DNA from 2 places in the Nocardioides sp. NBC_00368 genome. Region 1 is predicted to be linked to the other one. Evidence: riboswitches for the same ligand, from Rfam matches in the RefSeq annotation. Region 1 holds a riboswitch; the other holds the start of a gene.

Evidence for each region. A riboswitch is a leader RNA that binds a small molecule or an ion and turns the genes downstream of it on or off. The one in region 1 is predicted to bind cyclic di-AMP.
Region 2: another riboswitch for cyclic di-AMP. It lies ahead of OG984_RS10850 (C40 family peptidase); the one in region 1 lies ahead of OG984_RS12895 (C40 family peptidase).

Annotation. Positions count from the first base shown of each region.
Region 1 is NZ_CP107970.1:2,699,077-2,709,025, forward strand. Features, by position in the region: gene OG984_RS12865 (peptidoglycan DD-metalloendopeptidase family protein) at 1-691, opposite strand, end outside; gene ftsX (permease-like cell division protein FtsX) at 746-1,654, opposite strand; gene ftsE (cell division ATP-binding protein FtsE) at 1,726-2,415, opposite strand; gene OG984_RS12880 (hypothetical protein) at 2,490-3,107, shown strand; gene OG984_RS12885 (alpha/beta fold hydrolase) at 3,316-4,017, opposite strand; gene prfB (peptide chain release factor 2) at 4,022-5,140, opposite strand; gene OG984_RS12895 (C40 family peptidase) at 5,293-6,105, opposite strand; cyclic di-AMP (ydaO/yuaA leader) riboswitch at 6,108-6,268, opposite strand; gene OG984_RS12900 (response regulator transcription factor) at 6,522-7,202, opposite strand; gene ligD (non-homologous end-joining DNA ligase) at 7,217-8,134, opposite strand; gene OG984_RS12910 (ATP-dependent DNA ligase) at 8,134-9,114, opposite strand; gene ku (non-homologous end joining protein Ku) at 9,236-9,949, shown strand, end outside.
Region 2 is NZ_CP107970.1:2,275,005-2,284,953, reverse strand. Features, by position in the region: gene OG984_RS10880 (hypothetical protein) at 1-143, shown strand, start outside; gene trpD (anthranilate phosphoribosyltransferase) at 140-1,177, shown strand; gene OG984_RS10870 (Lrp/AsnC family transcriptional regulator) at 1,234-1,512, opposite strand; gene OG984_RS10865 (DEDD exonuclease domain-containing protein) at 1,536-3,287, opposite strand; gene OG984_RS10860 (NYN domain-containing protein) at 3,721-4,986, opposite strand; gene OG984_RS10855 (hypothetical protein) at 5,109-5,306, shown strand; cyclic di-AMP (ydaO/yuaA leader) riboswitch at 5,403-5,607, shown strand; gene OG984_RS10850 (C40 family peptidase) at 5,623-6,609, shown strand; gene OG984_RS10845 (hypothetical protein) at 6,647-7,861, shown strand; gene OG984_RS10840 (M48 family metallopeptidase) at 7,959-9,209, shown strand; gene OG984_RS10835 (AMP-dependent synthetase/ligase) at 9,305-9,949, opposite strand, start outside.

The sequences.
Region 1 (9,949 bases):
CGTGGGCCGCAGCGGCCTGGTCCCGGACCGAGTCGACCTCGGCGACCAGCTCGCGGGCCCTCTTCTCCTTGGCCGCGACCGCGTCGGTCGCCTCCTGCACCTCGGCCTCACGGACGACGAGCATCGTCTCGGTCGCCTCCATCCGCTGGAGGGTGGCGTCCTGGCCCGCATTGGCCGCGTCGACGTACGTCTGCTGCCGCATCAGGTCCTCGAGCGAGCCGCCGGAGAGCAGGGCCGCGGCCTGCGCCAGGCGCGGGTCTCCCCCGGTGAACCGGGACAGGATCTCGTCGCGCATCTCCTCGCGCTGCGCCTTCACCTCGGCCTGGCCCTCGGCGAGCTCCTTCTTCGCCGCCGCGAGGAGCACCTTCTGCTCGGCGAGCTCCGCCTTCACCTGGGTGTGCGCGGCCTGCACCTCGACGAGCTGGGCGTTGAGCTCGTTCAGCCGGGTCTGGGCCCGGTCCAGCTTCTCCCGCGCCGCGGCGTACGTCGCCGATGCCTCCCGCAGCCCGGCACTGGAGTGCTCGAGGTCCTCGGCCGCGGCCTTCTGGTCACGCTGGATCTCCCGCTGCTCCTGCTCGAGCCGGTCCCGCTCGTCCGCGGAGGACGGCAGGGAGGGCGAGAGCAGGACGGTAGCCACCACTGCACAGCTCAGCGCAGCGGCAAGCCGACCGGCACGGGGGAAGGCGCGCACGGATCAACCTCGGTCTGTGGGGAAGTGTTACCGACAGACCGTAGGCGATCCGGATCAGACCTTGATGTATTTCCTCGTGAGCAAGAGTGTCGGAACGAGCGTGAGCAGGATGCCGAGGACCGCGACGATGGCGAAGGAGCTGAAGAACTCCTCCCAGCCGACCCACTGCGTCACCGCGGTGGACGAGAGCCGCTGCTCGACGCCGAAGTACATCACCGAGGCCAGCGCGACACCGGACAGTGCGATGCCGACCAGGGCCACCACGAGCGACTCGAGAAGGAACGGGAGCGCGATGTAGAGGGTCGAGGCACCGACCAGCCGCATGATCCCGATCTCGCGGCGGCGGGCGAAGGCGGCCAGCCGGATGGTGTTGGCGACCAGCAGCAGCGCCGCGATGACCAGCACGATCGCGCCGACCAGCGCCGCGCTCTGCAGCCCGTCGACGGCGGCGAGGATCGGCCCGGTGACCTCGTGGACGTCACCGACGTGGTCGATGCCGTCCAGGCCGGCGACCGCCTCGATGATCTCGGCGGAGTGGTGCGGGTCGGTCATCGTGACCCAGTAGGACTCCCACATGTCGTCGGCCTTGACCACCGGGTCGGGACCGCTGACGCCCTCGACGTCGAGAGCCTGCAGCCGCTCGTAGGCCTGCTCCTGGCTCTCCTCCTCGACCTTGTCGACGTACTTGTTGTCGTCGAGGGCGTCGGTGATGACCTTCTTCTGGCTGTCGTCGACGGCGCCCGCGCACTGCGGGTTGCGGTCGTTGGCGCCGTTGCACATGTAGAAGGTGATCTGCAGCTCGTCGCCCCAGACCTCCTCGGTCAGCTGGGCCTGCTCACGCAGCAGCAGGCCGACGCCGGCCAGGGTGAGCGAGACGAGCAGGGTCAGGGCCACCGCGACGTGCATGGACAGGTTGCGGCGTAGCCCCTGGCGGAGCTCGGTGAATACATAACGCAGCTGCATGGCGGGTAGAGGAAACTTTCTCTAGTCGAGAGCCTGGTCAGGGTGAGCGGGGCGGGCCGAGGACTGAAGCCTCAGAACTGAGCCCCGTAGCCGCCCTGGACCTGGTCGCGTACGAGGTGGCCGTGCTCGAGCTCGATGACGCGCTTGCGCATCTGGTCGACCATCTGGACGTCGTGGGTCGCCATCACGATGGTGGTGCCCGACCGGTTGATGCGGTCGAGCAGGCGCATGATGCCGACGGTGTTGCCGGGGTCGAGGTTTCCGGTCGGCTCGTCGGCGATCAGGATCATCGGTCGGTTGATGAACGCGCGGGCGACGGCGACGCGCTGCTGCTCACCACCGGAGAGCTCGTCGGGCATCCGGTCGCCCTTGCCGTCGAGACCGACCAGCTCGAGCGTCTCCGGGACGCGCTGGCGGATCTCGCGGTTGGAGTGGCCGGTCACCTGCATCGCGAAGGCGACGTTCTCGGCGACGTTCTTGTTCGCGAGGAGGCGGAAGTCCTGGAAGATGGTGCCGACCTGGCGGCGCAGTCGCGGCACCTTCCAGCCGGCGAGACGGTTGATCTCCTTGCCGGCGACATAGACCCGGCCGGTGGTCGGCCGCTGCTCGCGCAGCATGAGCTTGAGCGCCGTCGACTTGCCCGAGCCCGACTGCCCCACAAGGAAGACGAACTCCCCCTTCTGGATGTCGATCGAAAGGCTGTTGAGGGCGGGTCGGGCCTGCCCTGGATAGGCCTTGCTGACCTTCTCGAAGCGGATCACCGCACCGAGGGTAGTGCAATGGTGGTGGGCTCAGCACTTCGGCTCTGACATACCTGCCCCTGTACTCTGACGGCGTGCGCTCTGCAGTCCGGATCCTCATCGGTGCCGTAGTCCTCACCGCGATCGCGGTCGGGGTCGGCGTACTCACCCTGAAAGACGACGAGCCGGAAGCACCCGAGGTGAAGGGCGACCTGAGCACCGCCGACACCACCACGATGCACGTACGTCGCGGCGCGTTCTGCGACCGCGTCCCGACCGAGGACGCGACCGAGGCCCTCGGCGGCGCCGCCACCGAGAAGAAGGCCTACGGCGACGGCGACCAGACCGCCATCTCGGGCCAGGTCAACGACGTCGCCCAGGAGTACGGCTGCATCTGGACCGGCCCGGAGGACGCGGCCACCTCGGCCCGCGCCTGGGTCTTCGCCCCGCCGGTCACCCTGGACTGGGCGACTCAGATGACCAAGAGCGTGCCCAAGGGCTGCAAGGCCGCGTCGAGCCCGGCGTACGGCAAGCCGTCGGTCGCCCTCACCTGCACCGACGCGAAGAAGCAGCCGAAGGTCGTCTACCGCGGGCTCTTCGGTGACGCCTGGCTCTCCTGCGAGCTCACCGGCAAGGTCGGCGAGCCGACCGCCGCGCTGCAGAAACGTGCGTCCCGCTGGTGCCTGGTGACCGCCACCGCGGCCGCCGCCTGAGAGCAGGACTCGCCAGGCCTCGACCGGAGCGTCGTTTGCGTCGACCCAAAGTCGAGTGCTTTAATCGACTTAGTCGCTCGGGTCGGGTAGGCACCTCACCGGGCGGCGTGCGCCGCCGCGGGCACTGAGTCAGAGCAGAGCCGGCTGGCGATAGCGGGTGGGGTCCTTAGGGATGGGGATCCCACCCGCGACGCGGGACGCGTCGCATTCAGCGCAGCGACGCGAGCCAGGCCAGGACGGTGTCGGCGAACTCCTGCGGCTGGTTGCGGTGCACGAAGTGGCCGACGTCGAAGTGGACCAGGTCCGCCTCCGGGATCCGGCTGGCGGTCTTCTCCAGGTCGGCCGGCGGGATGTGGCTGTTGCCACCGCCGGCCACGATCAGGGTCGGCATCGGCAGCAGCTCGAGCTGCTCCCACATCCACGCGTCGTACGTCGTCGCCTCGACCAGCAGGGACGCGATGCACTCCCAGTCGTGAGGCATCGGCCGGGTGGCGCGACCGGGCAGCCTCCGCCTGCGCGGGGCAGGCGGCACCACGTCCTCGATGACCAGCCGGGAGACCAGGTCGGGCCGGTGCATGGCGACCAGGAGGGCGACGTTGCCGCCGGTCGAGTGCCCGACCACCACGGCACCGGAGATGCCGAGCGAGTCCATCGCCACGATCACGTCGTCGGCGATGAGCCGGTGGGAGTAGTCGGAGGCCCAGTCCGAGTCCCCGTGCCCACGCATGTCGAAGGCGTGGACCCGGTGCTCGGCCGCGAACGACGGCACGACCTCCTGCCACCGCTTCGCACTTCCTCCGAGCTCGTGCAAGAGCACCATCGGCACCCCGTCCTCGGGACCGTAGACGTCATAGACGTACGCCGCGCCGCGGCCCGGGAGGGGAAGCCTGGTGCGCGTCTGCGCAGCCATCAGCTCAGTTCTGTTCGGCCTTCTCGGCACCCCGGCGCCAGCGGATGCCGGCCTCGAGGAACCCGTCGATGTCCCCGTCGAAGACGGCCTGCGGGTTGCCGACCTCGTAGGTCGTACGGAGATCCTTGACGATCTGGTAGGGGTTGAGGACGTAGTTGCGCATCTGGTCGCCCCAGGACGCGGCGACATCACCCTTCAGCTCCTTGAGCTGCGCCTCCTCCTCGGCCTTCTTCAGCGCGAGCAGCTTGGCCTTGAGGACGATCATCGCGGCGGCCTTGTTCTGCAGCTGCGACTTCTCGTTCTGGCAGGAGACCACCGTGCCGGTGGGGATGTGCGTCAGCCGGACCGCCGAGTCGGTGGTGTTGACCGACTGGCCGCCGGGGCCCGAGGAACGGTAGACGTCGACCTTGATGTCGTTCTCGTCGATCTCGATCTCGTCGGTCTGCTCGAGCACGGGCACGACCTCGACCGCGGCGAAGGAGGTCTGGCGGCGGCCCTGGTTGTCGAAGGGGCTGATCCGCACCAGGCGGTGGGTGCCGGCCTCGACGGAGAGGGTGCCGTAGGCGTAGGGGGCGTGGATCGCGAAGGTGGCGGACTTCAGCCCGGCCTCCTCGGCGTAAGAGGTGTCGAAGACCTCGACCGGGTACTTGTTGCGCTCGGCCCAGCGGACGTACATCCGCATCAGCATCTCGGCGAAGTCGGCGGCGTCGACGCCACCGGCGCCGGAGCGGATCGTCACCAGGGCCTCGCGGGAGTCGTACTCCCCCGAGAGCAGGGTGCGGATCTCCAGGCTCTCGACGGCCTTCTTGACCCGGCCCAGCTCGGCCTCGGACTCGGCGAGCGAGTCGGCGTCGCCCTCCTCCTGGGCCATCTCGACCATCAGGCCGAGGTCCTCGATGCGGGTGTGGAGCTCGGTGAACTTGTTGAGCTCGCCCTGCAGCAGGGAGAGACGTCCGGTGACCCGGGTGGCGTTGTCCTGATCGTCCCAGAGGTCGGGCGCGGCGACCTGCTCGCCGAGGTCGGCGATCTCCTTGCGCATCGCGTCCAGGTCCAGCACCTGGCCGATGGTCTGCATCGTTGCCTGGAGCTGCTTGATCTCGGTGTCGAATTCGGGGCCTGCCACGTCTTACAGGTTACTTGACGCGTGGTGCAGCACCCGATTCGCCGGCCCACATATGCGCTCGCCCTCCGGCAAGGGGAACCGGAGGGCGAGCGCCAGGGGGATGTGTGGGGGTGAACCCGTCGGAACGGGCCCCGAGACCGAGCCGCGAAGGTTCAGGCCTGGTGGATCGAGCCGGCGAACCAGCCGTCCCAGGCAGCCTCTTCACGAACAGACGTGCCCGGCTTGGGGGCGTGCAGCATGATCGCCTGGCCGTTCTCCCAGCGCAGGAAGATGCCGACGTGGTAGACCGGGCTGCCCCAGAACATCAGGTCACCGCGCTGGATCTGGTCGTTCGGGATCGTCGGCAGGGCAGCGGCCTGGTCCCGGGAGACCCGGGGCAGCTCGATGCCGGCGGCGCTGAAGGCGTACTGCGTCAGGCCGGAGCAGTCGAACGCGCTCGGACCGGTGGCACCCCAGACGTACGGGTCGCCGATCTGCTCCGAGGCGACGCTGATCGCCCGCTCGATCTTGCCCTGCTGGCTCGCGGCGAAGGCCTTGGCCTCCGCCTCGGCCTTCTTCTTCGCCTCCGCGGCCTCCTTGGCCGCGATCGCTGCCTTGCGCTTCGCCTCTGCCGCCTTGCGGGCAGCCTCGGCCTTGCGCTGCTGCACCTCCACAGCCCTCTCGAGCTGCTGGATGTCGGTGAGCATCGCCGCGGGGGTGGCCGAGGCCTCCAGGGTCGGAGCCTCCACCACGGGGGCCGTCTCGACGGTCGACTCGAGGGTCGTCGGGGAGGAGACCGGGGCGGCGTTGGCAGCGGGGACCGCCACCAGGGCACCGGCGGCGATGCCGCTGGCGAGGGTGATGCGGCCGGCGAGCTTGCCGTGGCCGCTTAGAGATCCTGCGATCGTCCGGGCGATCGAGCTGTTCGGCGACCGGAACGGGCGCGCGGTGCCTCGATGGGCAGGACGAGATACGGACTTGGACATGCGTGAGTTCCTTCCCACGCCTGCGAGGTGAGCTGTCGGGTTCGGGCTGAAAGGTGCCCGGCCATCCGTGGATGACTTCACCCCAAGCGACCGTCCGAGTTAGTCGCGTGGAACTTGGGTCCCCCGCTCCTGTCCCATACGTACTGCTGAGTGTGAGGGTAAAGGGGGTTCAGTAGTAGGGGCCGGCTTCCGGAGGGACAGGATTCGGCGTGTACCGGGGCCGGTCGTGCGTTCTGCACGGCCCAACCAAGGTGACATGCGATCTGGACCTGATCCAATCCGGAATGCCCGGATCGTGAGCACATTCCGCGTGGTTACGCGTGTTTTTGCCGTCGTTTGTGAGTCATCTCACGCGCTGAACAACGGTTTGACGCCGTGTCGAACTTGCGGTTGCCCGTGCTTCGAGTCGGCTGTGCCTACTCTCCGGCCTCCAGCCGGAACCCGACTCCGCGGACCGCGACGACCTTCTCCTGCACACCCGCCGCCTCGAGCTTCTGGCGCAGGCGTCCGACGGTGACGTCGAGGGTCTTGGTCGAGCCGTACCAGTTCTCGTCCCACACCTCGGCCATCAGCCGGTCGCGGGAGACCACCTTGTCGCGGGAGGCGGCCAGCACGGCCAGGAGCGCGAACTCCTTGCCGGTCAGCGTCACCTCGCGCTCGCCGGCGTAGACCCGGTGAGCGGCGACGTCGATGCGCAGGGCGTCGTCGTCGGCACCGGGCTCGACCGGGCCCGAGCGGCGCAGGAGCGCGCGGACCCGGGCCTGCAGGACGGCCAGCGCGAACGGCTTGGCCAGGTAGTCGTCGGCGCCGGCGTCGAGACCGACCACCAGGTCGATCTCGGCGTCACGGGCGGTGAGGATCATGATCCCGCCCTCGTAGCCGTTGTCACGTGCGGCCTTGCAGACCTCGAGGCCGTCCATGTCGGGAAGGCCCAGGTCGAGCAGCACGAGCTCGGCCTCGTACGGGGGCGCGAGCAGCTCCAGCGCCTTCTTGCCGGAGTCGACCCAGGTGACGTCGTAACCCTCTCGCTGGAGCGTGCGCACCAGCGGAGCGGCGATGTCCTCTTGGTCTTCTACGACGAGCACGGAGTTAGACATGGAGAGAACAATAGTTACAGCCCCGTAGGGCTTGTGAAGAGATCCCCCCTTTCAGATAAGCGCGTGATCACATCGTTAGGTCCGAGCTGATCGATACCGAGCGGATCCTCCGCCCCTTCGGCGACTTCGTCCCACGTGATCGGGGCCGCCACCGTGGGAATCTGCTTGCCCCGCAGCGAGTAGGGGCAGATCGTCGTCTTCGATCCCGAGTTCTGTGACCAGTCCAGGAAAACCTTCCCTGACCTGCGGCTTTTAGTCATCGTCGCGGTCACCTTGCGCGGGTGGGTCTTCTGCAGGTCCTCGGCGATCTCCTTGGCCAGGGCCGTCGCGACGTCCGGCTCCACGGGCTCGGGCAGCGCAGCGTAGAGGTGCACGCCCTTGCTCCCGCTGAGCACCGGCGTCGCGGCGAGGTCACGGGCGCCGAGCGCCTCGCGCACCAGCAGGGCAACCTCGCAGCACTCCTGGAGACCGGCCGGCTCGCCGGGATCGAGGTCGATCACGATCCGGTTGGCGCCGGCCGGGGTGCCGTCGGCACCGACGGTCCACTGGTGGACGTGCAGCTCCAGCGCGGAGAGGTTGGCGGCCCAGGTCAGCGCTGCGAGGCTGTCGAGGATCGGGAAGGTCAGCGTGCCTTCCTTGTGGTCGGCCGCGCGGGAGCCGGTGGTCGGGACGGTGACCGTGCGGACCCAGCTCGGAGTGCCGGCCGGGGCGTTCTTCTCGAAGAACGACATGTCCCCGACGCCGTGCGGCCAGCGGATCCTCGTCACCGCGCGATCCTCGAGCTGGGGCAGGAGCACCGGCGCGATCTGGGCGTAGTAGTTGAGCACCTCCCCCTTCGTCATGCCGGTGCGCGGGTAGAGCACCTTGCTCAGGCTGGCCAGGGTCAGGACGCGGCCGTCGACCTCGACGCGTACCTCTTCTCGTTCGACCATCACAGATCCTCCGGCTCGATGTCCTCGCGGATGCCGATGAAGCTCGGCTGCCGCAGCCGGCCCTTGTAGCTGGCTGCCGCCACCGCGGTGCCGTGGGTCTCCACCTCGACGACGAGGAGCGGCTCGACCCAGTGCGTACCGCGCGCATCCACGGACGGCACTCCCCCGTCGGGGTCGACGTCGGGCCCGGCGAAGGGGTTCCGGTCGCTCTGGCGGAGCAGCTGCCCGAGTCGCTGCGCCCGCTTGCCGGTGATGCCGCTGCCGACCCGCCCGCGGTAGATCAGCCCGTCCGGCGTCGGCTGTCCGACGAGCAGGGCGCCGAGACGCTCGGTGCCGCCCTCGGTGCCGACCTCGGGTCGCCAGCCGCCGACGACGAGCGAGGCCCGGTAGCGATGGGCCAGCTTCACCCAGTCCTTGCTCCGCTCGCCGGGCCGGTAGCGGCTCCCGCGCCGCTTGGACACGATCCCCTCCAGCCCCTGCGCCTTCGTCACCTCGTGGAGCATGTGGCCGTCGTCGTAGGTCGCCGGCACCTGCCACGAGCCCAGGTCTCCCTCGGCGTGGACCGCCTCGAGCACCTTGCGGCGCTCGGTCCACGGCTCGTCGATGAGCAGCCGTCCGTCGAGACGGAGAAGATCGAAGACCATGTACGTCGCCGGGATCCGCTCCGCGAACCGCGCCGCCCGGCGGACGTCACGGTTGTGCATCCGGTCCATCAGCACCCGGAAGTCGGGGAGCCCGGCCTCGTTGAGCGCGATCACCTCGCCGTCGACGACGATGTCGCGCTCGGGCCCCATCGCGATCTCGGGCCAGGCGGGGGTGGCGTCGTTGTCGTTGCGCGTGGTCAGCCGGGTCTGCGTACGTCCTTGCTCGGACTCTCCGATGAGCCGGATGCCGTCCCACTTGACCTCGTGGACCCACTCCTCCCCCGGAGGCACGTGGCTGCCGGGCGTGGCCAGCATCGGACGCAGCATCGAGTGCATGGACCCATCTTGCTTCATCTTCCGGACGTGCGTGACGGCTCTGACGTGGGTGAATGGGGTACCGGTATTGGCAGATCCGACAGATACTTGGTGAGTTCCTACCGACTGACGAGGGGTCCGCATGCGTGCGATCTGGAAGGGCGCTGTCTCGTTCGGGCTGGTCAGCGTGCCTGTGAAGCTCTATTCGGCGACGGAGTCCCACGACGTCTCGTTCCGTCAGGTGCACAAGGCCGACGGCGGCCGGATCCGCTACCAGCGGATCTGCTCCATCGACGGCGAAGAGGTGCCCTACTCCGAGATCGCCAAGGGCTATGAGACCGAGGACGGCGAGATGGTCGTGCTCACCGACGACGACTTCGCCAACCTGCCGACGACGTCCTCGCGCGAGATCGCGGTGGAGAAGTTCGTGCCGAGCGACCAGATCGACCCGATGCTCTTCGAGAAGAGCTACTACCTGGAGCCGGAGAACACCGGGATCAAGCCCTACGCGCTGCTGCGGCAGGCGCTCCTCGAGGCCGACCGGGTCGCCCTGGTGACCGTCGCCCTGCGCCAGCGCACCACGGTCGCGGCGCTGCGGGTGCGGCCGACCGACAACGGCGACGTGATCGTGCTGCAGACCATGATGTGGCCCGACGAGATCCGGGTGCCCGACTTCAAGGTCGAGGCCGGCGAGGTCAAGGACTCCGAGATCAAGATGGCCAACATGCTCGTCGAGACGCTCGCGGGCGACTTCCATCCCGAGGAGTTCTCCGACGACTACGCCAGCGCCGTCGAGGAGATGGTCAAGGCCAAGATCGAGGGCGGCGAGGTCGAGCGCACGCCCACCTCCACCAAG
Region 2 (9,949 bases), 420 kb from region 1:
TCGTGGTCCTCATCGGTCGTCCCCAGGATGCGTGGCTCGGCACCTGGTCGCGTGCGGAGGCCACCGTCGCCCACCCGCTCGACCCGTTCGAGCTGGCCCGGACGGTCGTGGGACTGTTGCGGCCCGTTAACGTTGGCGCATGACGTCCGCCCCCAACTCCTGGCCCGAGGTCCTCACCACGCTGGTCGCGCGACGGTCCCTGTCCGCGCACCAGGCGGCGTGGGCGATGGGGGAGATCCTCTCCGGCGAGGCGACGAGCGCGCAGATCGCCGCCTTCGCGGTGGGACTGCGCGCCAAGGGCGAGACCGTCGACGAGCTCGCCGGGGTCGCCGACGGGATGCTGGCCAAGGCCAACCCGATCTTCGTGCCCGGGCGCGTGCTCGACATCGTCGGCACCGGTGGTGACCGGTCGTTCTCGGTCAACATCTCCACGATGTCGGCGATCGTCGCGGCCGGTGCCGGCGCCAAGATCGTCAAGCACGGCAACCGGTCCGCCTCGTCCAAGTCGGGGTCGGCCGACGTGCTCGAGGCGCTCGGGATCCGGCTCGACCTCGATGTCTCGCGCGTCGGTGAGGTGGCCGAGGAGGCCGGGATCACCTTCCTGTTCGCCGCGGCCTTCCACCCCGCGATGCGTCATGCCGCCGCCGCGCGGCGTGAGATCGGCATCGCCACCGTCTTCAACCTGCTCGGCCCGCTGACCAACCCGGCGCGCCCCGCGTCCTCCGCGATCGGCTGCGCCGATGCCGCCGCGGCGCCGGTCATGGCCGGGGTCTTCGCCCGCCGTGGCGTCGACGCCTGGGTCTTCCGTGGCGACGACGGCCTCGACGAGCTCACCACCACCACGAGCTCCCACGTGTGGATGGTCTCGCAGGGTGTCGTGACCGAGGCGAGCGTCGAGCCGCTCGACCACGGCATCGCCCGCGCCACCGCCGAGGACCTCCGCGGCGACGACGCCGTCTACAACGCCTCCGTCGTCCGTCGTCTGCTGGCGGGGGAGAAGGGCGCCGTACGCGACGCCGTGCTGCTCAACGCCGGTGCCGCTCTCGCGGTCCACGACGCCGGCTCCGGCAGCGTCGACGAGCGGCTCTCCGGCGGGATCGCCCGGGCCGCGGATGCCATCGACTCCGGGGCGGCGCAGGCTGTGCTCGACCGGTGGGTCGCTGCTACTTCTCGTTGATCTAGATGATCACGCGCCGACTCGGCGGCACACGACGGGCTTGCGCCCGTTGCCCGTCAGTCCAGGCCGATGGAGAAGGCGGCTTCCAGGTCGACCTGGGAGTAGGTGCGGAAGGCGATGTGGGTCTCCGTCTCGAGCACGCCGGGGACCTTGTTGATCTTGTCGGCGACCACCGTGGCCACCTCCTCGTGGGCACGGACGCGCACCAGGGCGATCAGGTCGATCTGGCCGGTCACGGAGTAGACCTCGCTGACGCCGTCGATGGCGGCCACGGCCTCTGCCACCTCGGGGATCTGGGAGACCTCGGCATTGATGAAGACGATCGCTGTGATCACGCAGGTCACGTTAGCCGATCGGCCTAGAGGCTCGCTGCCCGCCGGCCCGCACCGCCGATCGGGCAGGTCCACTCGCCCTCGATGTGAGCGAGGCGTACGCCCGGGGACTCCAGCCAGCGCAGCACCAGCTCGGTCTCCTCGGCGCTCGCGGCCGGCACCGGCCCGGGTGCGTCCAGGACCGTCTCCGCGCTGAGCTGGAGGCCGGCGACGTAGGCGTGCGCGTTGGCGTCGCGGGGGATCACCCCGGCCGCGGCGAGCCGCCCGTGGCGGACGACGTGGACCGCCCAGCGGCCGTCTTCCTCCCGTCGGATCGCGGTGAGGTCGGGCACCCGGGTCAGGGCGCTGAGCCGCTGGGTGCGGGCTGCGGCGCGCAGGTAGGAGGTGAGCCGGTCGCGGTGGACGGCCGCCTCCTCGAACCGCTCCTGCTCGGCCAGGCCGGTGAGCCGCTCGGTGATCGTCTCGACGACCTCGTCGGGCCGGTGGAGCAGCGACTCGCGGACCCGGGCCACCAAGGTCGCGTACGTCTCGGCCGGGACGCTCTGGTCGCACGGGCTCAGGCAGCGGTGGAGCTCGGCGAGGACGCACGGGGTCTTGCGCGGGAGCAGCGGGAGCCGGTCGGAGCACTGCCGGATCGGGAACGTGTCGTGGAGCGCCTGGAGCGCCTTCTCGGCGACCTTCTTGGACCCGAACGGCCCGAGGTAGTCGGCGTCGTCGTCCAGCACTCGCTTCACCAGCGAGAGCCTCGGCCACGGCTCCTGGGTGAGCTTGACGAAGTGCATCTTCTCCGGCCGCCGTGAGCGGCGGTTGTAGGGCGGCTTGTGCTCGCCGATGAGCCGCAGCTCGCGCACCCCGGCCTCCAGCGCCGTGGCGCACTCGATGCCCTGCACGGTCGCCGCCAGCCCGACCATCTCGCCCATCCGGGATCGGGTCTCGGAGGCGGTGAAGTAGGTGCGTACGCGCGTGCGCAGGTCCTTCGAGGTGCCGATGTAGAGCACCCGGTCCTGGCTGTCCTTGAACAGATAGACGCCGGGCGCGTGCGGCAGGTCCTCGGCCAGGTGGCGCTTCTTGCGCTGGGCGGTGGTGACCTTGGCCGAGAACGCGGCCAGGTCCTCGAGCGTCAGAACGCCGAGGTTGCCGAGGCGCTCCATCATCCCGTGGAGGACGTCGACGGTCGCCCGGGCGTCCTGGAGCGCGCGGTGGTTGGGGGTCGTGGGGGAGCCGAAGACCCGGGCGAGCGAGCCGAGCTTGTGGTTGGGCGCCTCGTCGCGGGTGATCACCCGGCGGGCGATCTTCACCGTGTCGAGCACCTCGAAGCGCGGCCACGGCCGCTCCTGCTTCGCGGCGAAGTGCTTGAGGAAGCCCACGTCGAAGGGGGCGTTGTGGGCGACCAGCACGCAGCCCTCGGCGAACTCGAGGAACGCCGGCAGCACCGACTCGATCGTGGGGGAGGAGGCGACCATCGAGTTGGTGATGCCGGTCAGGACCGCGATCGACGGTGGGATGCCGGTGTGTGGGTTGACCAGGGTCTGGAACTCGCCCAGCACCTCGCCGCCGCGCACCTTCACCGCGCCGATCTCGGTGATCATGCCGCCGTTGTCGGGGCTGTTGCCGGTCGTCTCCAGGTCGACCACGCAGAAGGTGAGGTCGCGCAGCGGTCGGCCGAGCTCGTCGAAGCCGCGCTGCGCCTCCCAACGGCCAGCGGTCTCCTGGTGCCGGCGTGCCACGGCTCGGGCGCGCATCTCCTTCCGCGCCTCACGAACCGCCGCACTGCTCATGTTCGAACACACTAGCGGGTCTCACCGACAGTTCTTGATGCGATTGCTTCGCAATTCGCGCAGCGCCTGCGCTTGATCCTCGTCTTCCTCCGCTCCGTTCGTCGCTGCGCTCCTCACTGCGCTGCGTCCAGACGAGGAGCGCTCTGGCGCTGTACTTGATGCGATTGCTTCGCAATTCGCGCAGCGCTTTCGCTTGATCCTCGTCTTCCTCCGCTTCGTTCGTCGCTGCGCTCCTCGCTGCGCTGCGTCCAGACGAGGAGCGCTCTGGCGCTGTACTTGTGGCGATTGCTTCGCAATTCGCGCAGCGCCTGCGCTTGATCCTCGTCTTCCTCCGCTGCGCTCAGTCGCTTCGCTCCCTCGCTCCGCTGCGTCCAGACGAGGAGCGCTCCGGCGCTGGGTTGTCGGCGATTGCTTCGCAGTTCGCGCAGCGCGGTCAGCCGAGCAGAGGCGAGAGGGAGGAGAGGGGGACGGTGCGGGCGCCGGCGCGGCGTACGTCCTTGATGATCTCGGCGTCGTCGGTGGCGACGAGGATGATGCGGCCGGCGGGCTCGGCGTCGACGAGGTCGCGGATGACGTCGTCGGCGATGACGCCCTCGGGGGAGAAGAGGACCTTGACGCCGCGCGGAGGCACGGCGGTGGGACGTACGGACGCGGAGTGGGCGTCGAAGACGACGGTCGTCTCGGCGCCGGTGCGGGCCGCGATCGGAGCGATCGCGCGCAGCAGCCGCAGCCGCTGGGCATCGAGCGCGGAGTCGGGCCACAGGGCCTTGGAGACGTTGTAGCCGTCCACGATCAGCCGGACCCTGGGCATCGCCAGGAACTGCTCGAGGTGGGCGCTGCTGGTGACTCCGGCGCCCGCGGCGGCGTCCGCGGAGGCCAGCTCGGCCTCGACTCGCTCGCCCGGGGTGCCGGTGACCGGGGGCAGGGCGAGCTCGCGGCGGAGTCCTCCGGCCGCGTCGAGCAGGGTGTCGAGCAGGAAGCGGGCCCGCAGCGAGGCGTCCTCGCGATCCGTCTTCGAGGTGCGCCGCTCCGCGGCCGCCTCGCGCTCCAGCTTGTCGACCTGGCTGCGGAGCTGGCGCAGCTGCCGGTCGCGTGCGGCCAGCTCGTCCTGGGCGCGGGCGAGCGCCTCGCGCGCCTCGGTCAGGGCCTCGTCCAGCCCGGTGCCGGCCTCGCGGGCGGCGGCCCGGGCCTCGCCGAGCTTGCGTCGCAGCGTGGTGTTGTCGGCCTTGAGCTCGTCGAGACGGGCCTTGCGGTCGGCGCGCACCTCACGGATCTCGTCCTCCGCGGCGGCGAGCTTGCCGCGCAGGCGCGCGACCTCGGCGTCGACCGCCGGGACCGCGGCCGCGTCCAGCCGGTCCAGGGCCTCCTTGAGCGAGACCTCCCAGCCGTCGGGCCGGACGAGCCACACGACGGCGGCCGCCTCGGCCGGATCCTCGGGCAGCGTGAGGTCCTCGGCGGAGCCCTCGGAGACGTACGCCGGGCGCAGCTGGCTCCCGACCTTCTCCCGCACCTCGTCGTCGGTCTCGAGCACCGAGGCGATCATCGCGCCGCCGGCCTTGGCGCGCCGGGCGGGGGCGAAGTCGGCGATCCGCTTGAGCGCGGGCGGGAGGCGCACCACGTCGGGAAGCACCCCGGCCGTGAGCGCGACGATGCGCCCCCGGACCGTGTCGGGGAGCGTCGCGTACGCGGAGACCTCCATACGTCAAGTGTAGAGACCGGGCCGACGATCGCCGCCTCGAATACCGCGCTGCGATGGTGGTGACACGCCGCACGCAACCGTACGAAAGCAAAAATGTCGGTGGTCGGTGAGACCGTCGCAGCATGACGACGAGAATCGACTGTGACACCTGCCTCGTGCGCGGACTGGCGTGCCACGACTGCGTGGTCACCGTGCTGCTGGGCCCGCCTCCGGAGCTGACCATCGAGGACGAGGAGCGCCGGGCGCTCGACGTGCTCGCCGATGGTGGGCTGGTCCCGCCGCTGCGGATGGTGGCTCTGCCATTAGTGGAGGGTATGTAGCCGAACTTTTGGGCGTGGGTGGTTGGCAGGTGGGGGATCCCGTCGGCTAGTGTGCGCAGGAACTTGGCACTCGTGGGAGTGAGTCAACCGACTCACGCGAGTGTCGCGCTTAGTCCAGGCCCGCTTCGGGGCGGGCCAGGAGCCGGGGAACCACACCGGTCGTACGCCGCAACGCGGAGTGCGATCACCTGGGGTGCATCCGCCGCAAGGGCGATCTGGGGGACCAGGTCGAGGAGCGGTGGTAGGGCAGGTCGTGCCTGAACCCGTCAGCTCACCCGGTAGGCGTTCAACGACTACACAAGGAGACCGTCCGCTCGTGACACGCGACCGGAAGCGACTCATTGCCGGAGCAGCCGGCATCGCCGCCATCGGTGTCGCCGGGATCATTCCCGCCGCGACCCCCGCCCAGGCCGAACCAGACATCGACGACGTTCGCAAGAAGGTCGACAAGCTCTACACGCAGGCCGAGGCGGCCAACGAGGACTTCAGCAACGCCAAGCTGCGGCTGCAGGACCTCAAGGACCAGCTCGAGGACCTCAACGCCGACGAGAAGCGCCAGAGCAAGGAGCTCGACAAGATCCGCGCCGAGCTCCGCGACTCCGTGCTGCGCCAGTTCGAGGGCTCCGACGTCTCTGCCGTCGGCCAGGTGATCACCTCCGAGGACCCGCAGGAGTTCCTCGCCGGTCTCGCCACCGTCTCGTCCTACAACGCGCTGCAGGCCGACCTGCTGGCCCGCTACAACACCGAGGCCGAGGCCCTCCAGGTGCGTCGCGAGGCGACCGAGGACGCCAAGGCCCAGATGGCCAAGGTCAAGACGACCATGCAGCAGAAGAAGAGCGAGATCGACGAGAAGTTCGAGGCGGCCCAGGCCGAGCTCGACGAGCTCGAGGCCGATGAGCTGGAGGCCATCCAGTCCACCGACACCAGCATCCCGTCCAACCTGCCGCCGCCCTCGGGCCGCGCCAAGGTGGCCGTGGACTACGCCCTCGCCCAGGTCGGCGACGCCTACGTCTACGGGGCCACCGGCACCGAGTCGTGGGACTGCTCGGGCCTCACCATGGGTGCCTGGGGTCAGGCCGGTGTCTCGCTGCCGCACTCCTCCTCGGCGCAGTACAGCAGCGGCCCCCAGGTCTCGCGCGACCAGCTCGCCCCCGGTGACCTGGTCTTCTTCTACAGCCCGATCAGCCACGTCGGCATCTACATCGGCAACGGCCAGATGGTGCATGCGTCCAACCCGAGCACCGGTGTGAAGGTCTCGCCGATCGACGAGATGCCCTACACGGGCGCCGTCCGCCCGGGCTGAGTTGACCCAGGACCCCGAAGAGGCCGATCGTTCGCAGGTGCGAACGGTCGGCTCTCTTCTTTCCCGCCTCCAGGCCCGCCCCGCTCTCATCGGGGCCGCGCTGGTGCTGGTGATGCTCCTCGCCGGGTTCGTCGGGTGGCGGCTCACCGGCGGGGGCGAGTACGTCGCGCCCACTCCGACCACCGCGCCGGTGGTTCGCGCCGACACCGCGGGCGCCCGGGCCTCGCTGGAGCAGCTGGTCGCCGGCGTACGTGAGGGGGCGGAGCCCGACGGCGAGGACGCCGCCTCGGTCGCGGTGCGCAACGCGCTCGCCATCGGCCTCGAGGACGTCACCGCGAGGTACGTCGCCGAGGCGGGCAACGTGGAGCAGGACGGCTCCTTCATGGCCGACGTGGAGATGTCGTGGCGCACGCCGGGCGACCCGGCGCTGACCGAGGAGCTCAGGGTCGGTTTCGACGCCGAGGGGGCGATCACCGGGTTCTCGGCGTCCCAGGGCACCCGGATGCCGTTGTGGCTGAGCGGTCCCGTCGAGGTGCGCCGCAGCGGCTCGAGCCTCGTGATCGTCCAGGCCTCGGCCGAGGTCGCCGACCGCTACGCCGAGCTGGCCGCCACCGCGGTCACCCAGGTCCGCAAGGTGATCCCGTGGGACCAGCCGCGTCTGGTCCTCGAGGTGCCCGCCACCGGCCTCGACTCCGCGCTGGGCGCCCAGCAGGGCACCTACACCGCCGTCGCCGCGGTGACCGCGACCGTCGACGGGTCCACGAAGGCCGGGACACCCCTGCACGTGTGGGTCAACCAGGGCGTCATCGGCGACCTGGACGCACCCGGCGCCCAGGTGGTCATCACCCACGAGGCCACGCACGCGGCCACCGACGCGGCGACCAACACCCGTCGGCCGATGTGGCTCATCGAGGGCTTCGCCGACTACGTCGCGCTGCGCGACACCACGCTCCCGTTGAGCAAGACCGCCGGCCAGATCCTGGCCCAGGTCCGCGAGAACGGCGCCCCCGACCACCTGCCGGGCAAGGCAGAGTTCAACACCCGCTCGGAGCACTTCGGCGCCGAGTACGAAGCCGCCTGGCTGGCCTGCGAGGTGCTCGCCGCGGCCGGCGGCGAGCAGGCCCTGGTCGACCTCTACGAGGAGACCGGCCGCGGCATCTCGCTGGAGAAGGCGCTGCAGGCGAGCTTCGGCTTCGGGGAGGACGAGCTGACCGCCCGCTGGCGGACCCGTCTGTCACACTCTGCGTCGTGAGCGAGCGTCAGCGAGTGAACGATGTGTACGACACGGCGCCGCGTCCGTATTCTGGCGCTTGCGCTACGGACGTGGCGTCGTGAGTGAGCGTCAGCGAGTGAACCATGCGTGCGACGTGATCAGCACGCGGCGTACGTCCTGGGTGGTTCTCGTCCTCGGCGCGGTGGCGTTCGTGGTCCTCGCGTGGGCGTTGATCCCGTGGCATCCCTACCCGGGCGGCCCGCTCGACCTTCCCGACGAGCGCGACGTGTTCACGGCCGAGGAGCTGGAGCGGATGCTCGCCTACTCCGGCACCGCGCGTTGGCTCAGCCGGGCTTCGCTGGTCGTCTCCCTGGTGATCGCCTGCGTGCTCGGGTTCACCTCGCTCGGGAGGCGCCTGGTGGCTCGGCTGCGCGGACCGTGGCTGCTCCGGGTGGTGCTCGCGGTCGCCGTGGTCACGCTCCTCGGCTGGATCGCGACCCTGCCGTTCGGGGTGGCGCTCCACCGGCTGCAGGTGCGCTACGGGCTTTCCCGGCAGGCGTGGGCGCCCTGGCTGACGGACTCGCTGCTCAACCAGGTCGTCGGCATCGTGACCACGTCCCTGGCGCTGCTCGCGCTCTTCGCCTGCATCCGTCTCGGCCGGCGTTGGTGGCCGGCCCTCGCCGCCGGTCTGGTCGCCGCCCTGGTGGTGCTCGGCTCCTTCGTCTACCCGGTCGTCATCGAGCCGCTGTTCAACGACTTCGAGCCGCTGCCGCGCGGCCAGTTCCGCACCGAGGTGATGGCGATCGCCGAGCGCGAGGGCGTCGATCTCGACGATGTCCTGGTGGTCGATGCCTCCCGGCGGACGACGTCGCTCAACGCGTACGTCACCGGCTTCGGCTCCACCCGCCGGGTCGTCCTCTACGACAACCTCGTCGACTCGCAGCGAGGCGCGGCCGCGCGCGGGGCGGTCCTCTCCGTGGTCGCCCACGAGCTCGCCCATGCCAAGCACGACGACGTCCTGGTCGGCACCGTCATCGGCGCCGCCGGAGCGGTCACCGCCGTCGGTCTGCTGGGCCTGCTGCTCTCCTACCGCCGCCCGGAGGAGTACGCCACCCCCGAAGGCATCCCGATGCTGCTGGCGGTCTTCGCGCTCGCGAGCGTGCTGGCGATGCCCGTGCAGAACGGGCTCAGCAGGCAGGTCGAGGCCCGCGCCGATGTCGACGCGCTCCACGCCACCGGCGACCTGAAGTCGTTCACGCGGCTGCAGCACGCCCTCGGCGTACGCTCGCTCTCCGACCCGTCGCCGCAAGCCTGGTCGCAGTGGTGGTTCGGTTCGCACCCGACGACCCTGCAGCGGATCGCGATCGCTCGGCGGGTGCTGGACTGAGTTAAGGCCGAGTCGGCGCATCCGACCCCTCTGGCTCGCTTCGCTTCGCCAGGCACGGGGTCAGATGCGCCGACTCGACGCCACTGGAACAGCCTTTACTTTGCGTAGAGCGCGTCGACCTCGTGGCTGAACTCGCGCATGACCACGTTGCGCTTGAGCTTGAGGCTGGGGGTGAGCTGGCCACCCTCCTCGGTCCAGGAGTCGGGGATGATCACGAACTTGCGGATCGACTCGGCCTTCGAGACCGCCTTGTTGGCGTCGTCGACGGCGCTCTGGATCACGGCGCGCAGGTCCTCGTCCTCGACGAGATCCTCGATGTTGCCGGACTTGCCGTTGGCCTCGGCCCAGGTGGGCAGGGCCTCGGGGTCGATGGTGACGATGGCGCCGATGAACGGCTGGCCGTCGCCGACGACGATGCACTGGTCGACGAGCACGTGGGCGCGGAGGCGGTCCTCGAGGACGGCCGGGGCGACGTTCTTGCCGCCGGCGGTGACCAGGATCTCCTTCTTGCGGCCGGTGATCTTGACGAAGCCCTCGTCGTCGACCTCACCGAGGTCGCCGGAGTGGAACCAGCCGTCGCCGGTCTTGGCCTCGGCCGTGGCGTCGGGGTTCTGCCAGTACTCCTTGAGCACCTGGCCGCCCTTGAAGAGCAGCTCGCCGTCGTCGGCGACGCGCACCGAGGTGCCGGGGATCGGCCGGCCGACGGTGCCGATCTTGAGCGCCTCGGGCAGGTTGACGGT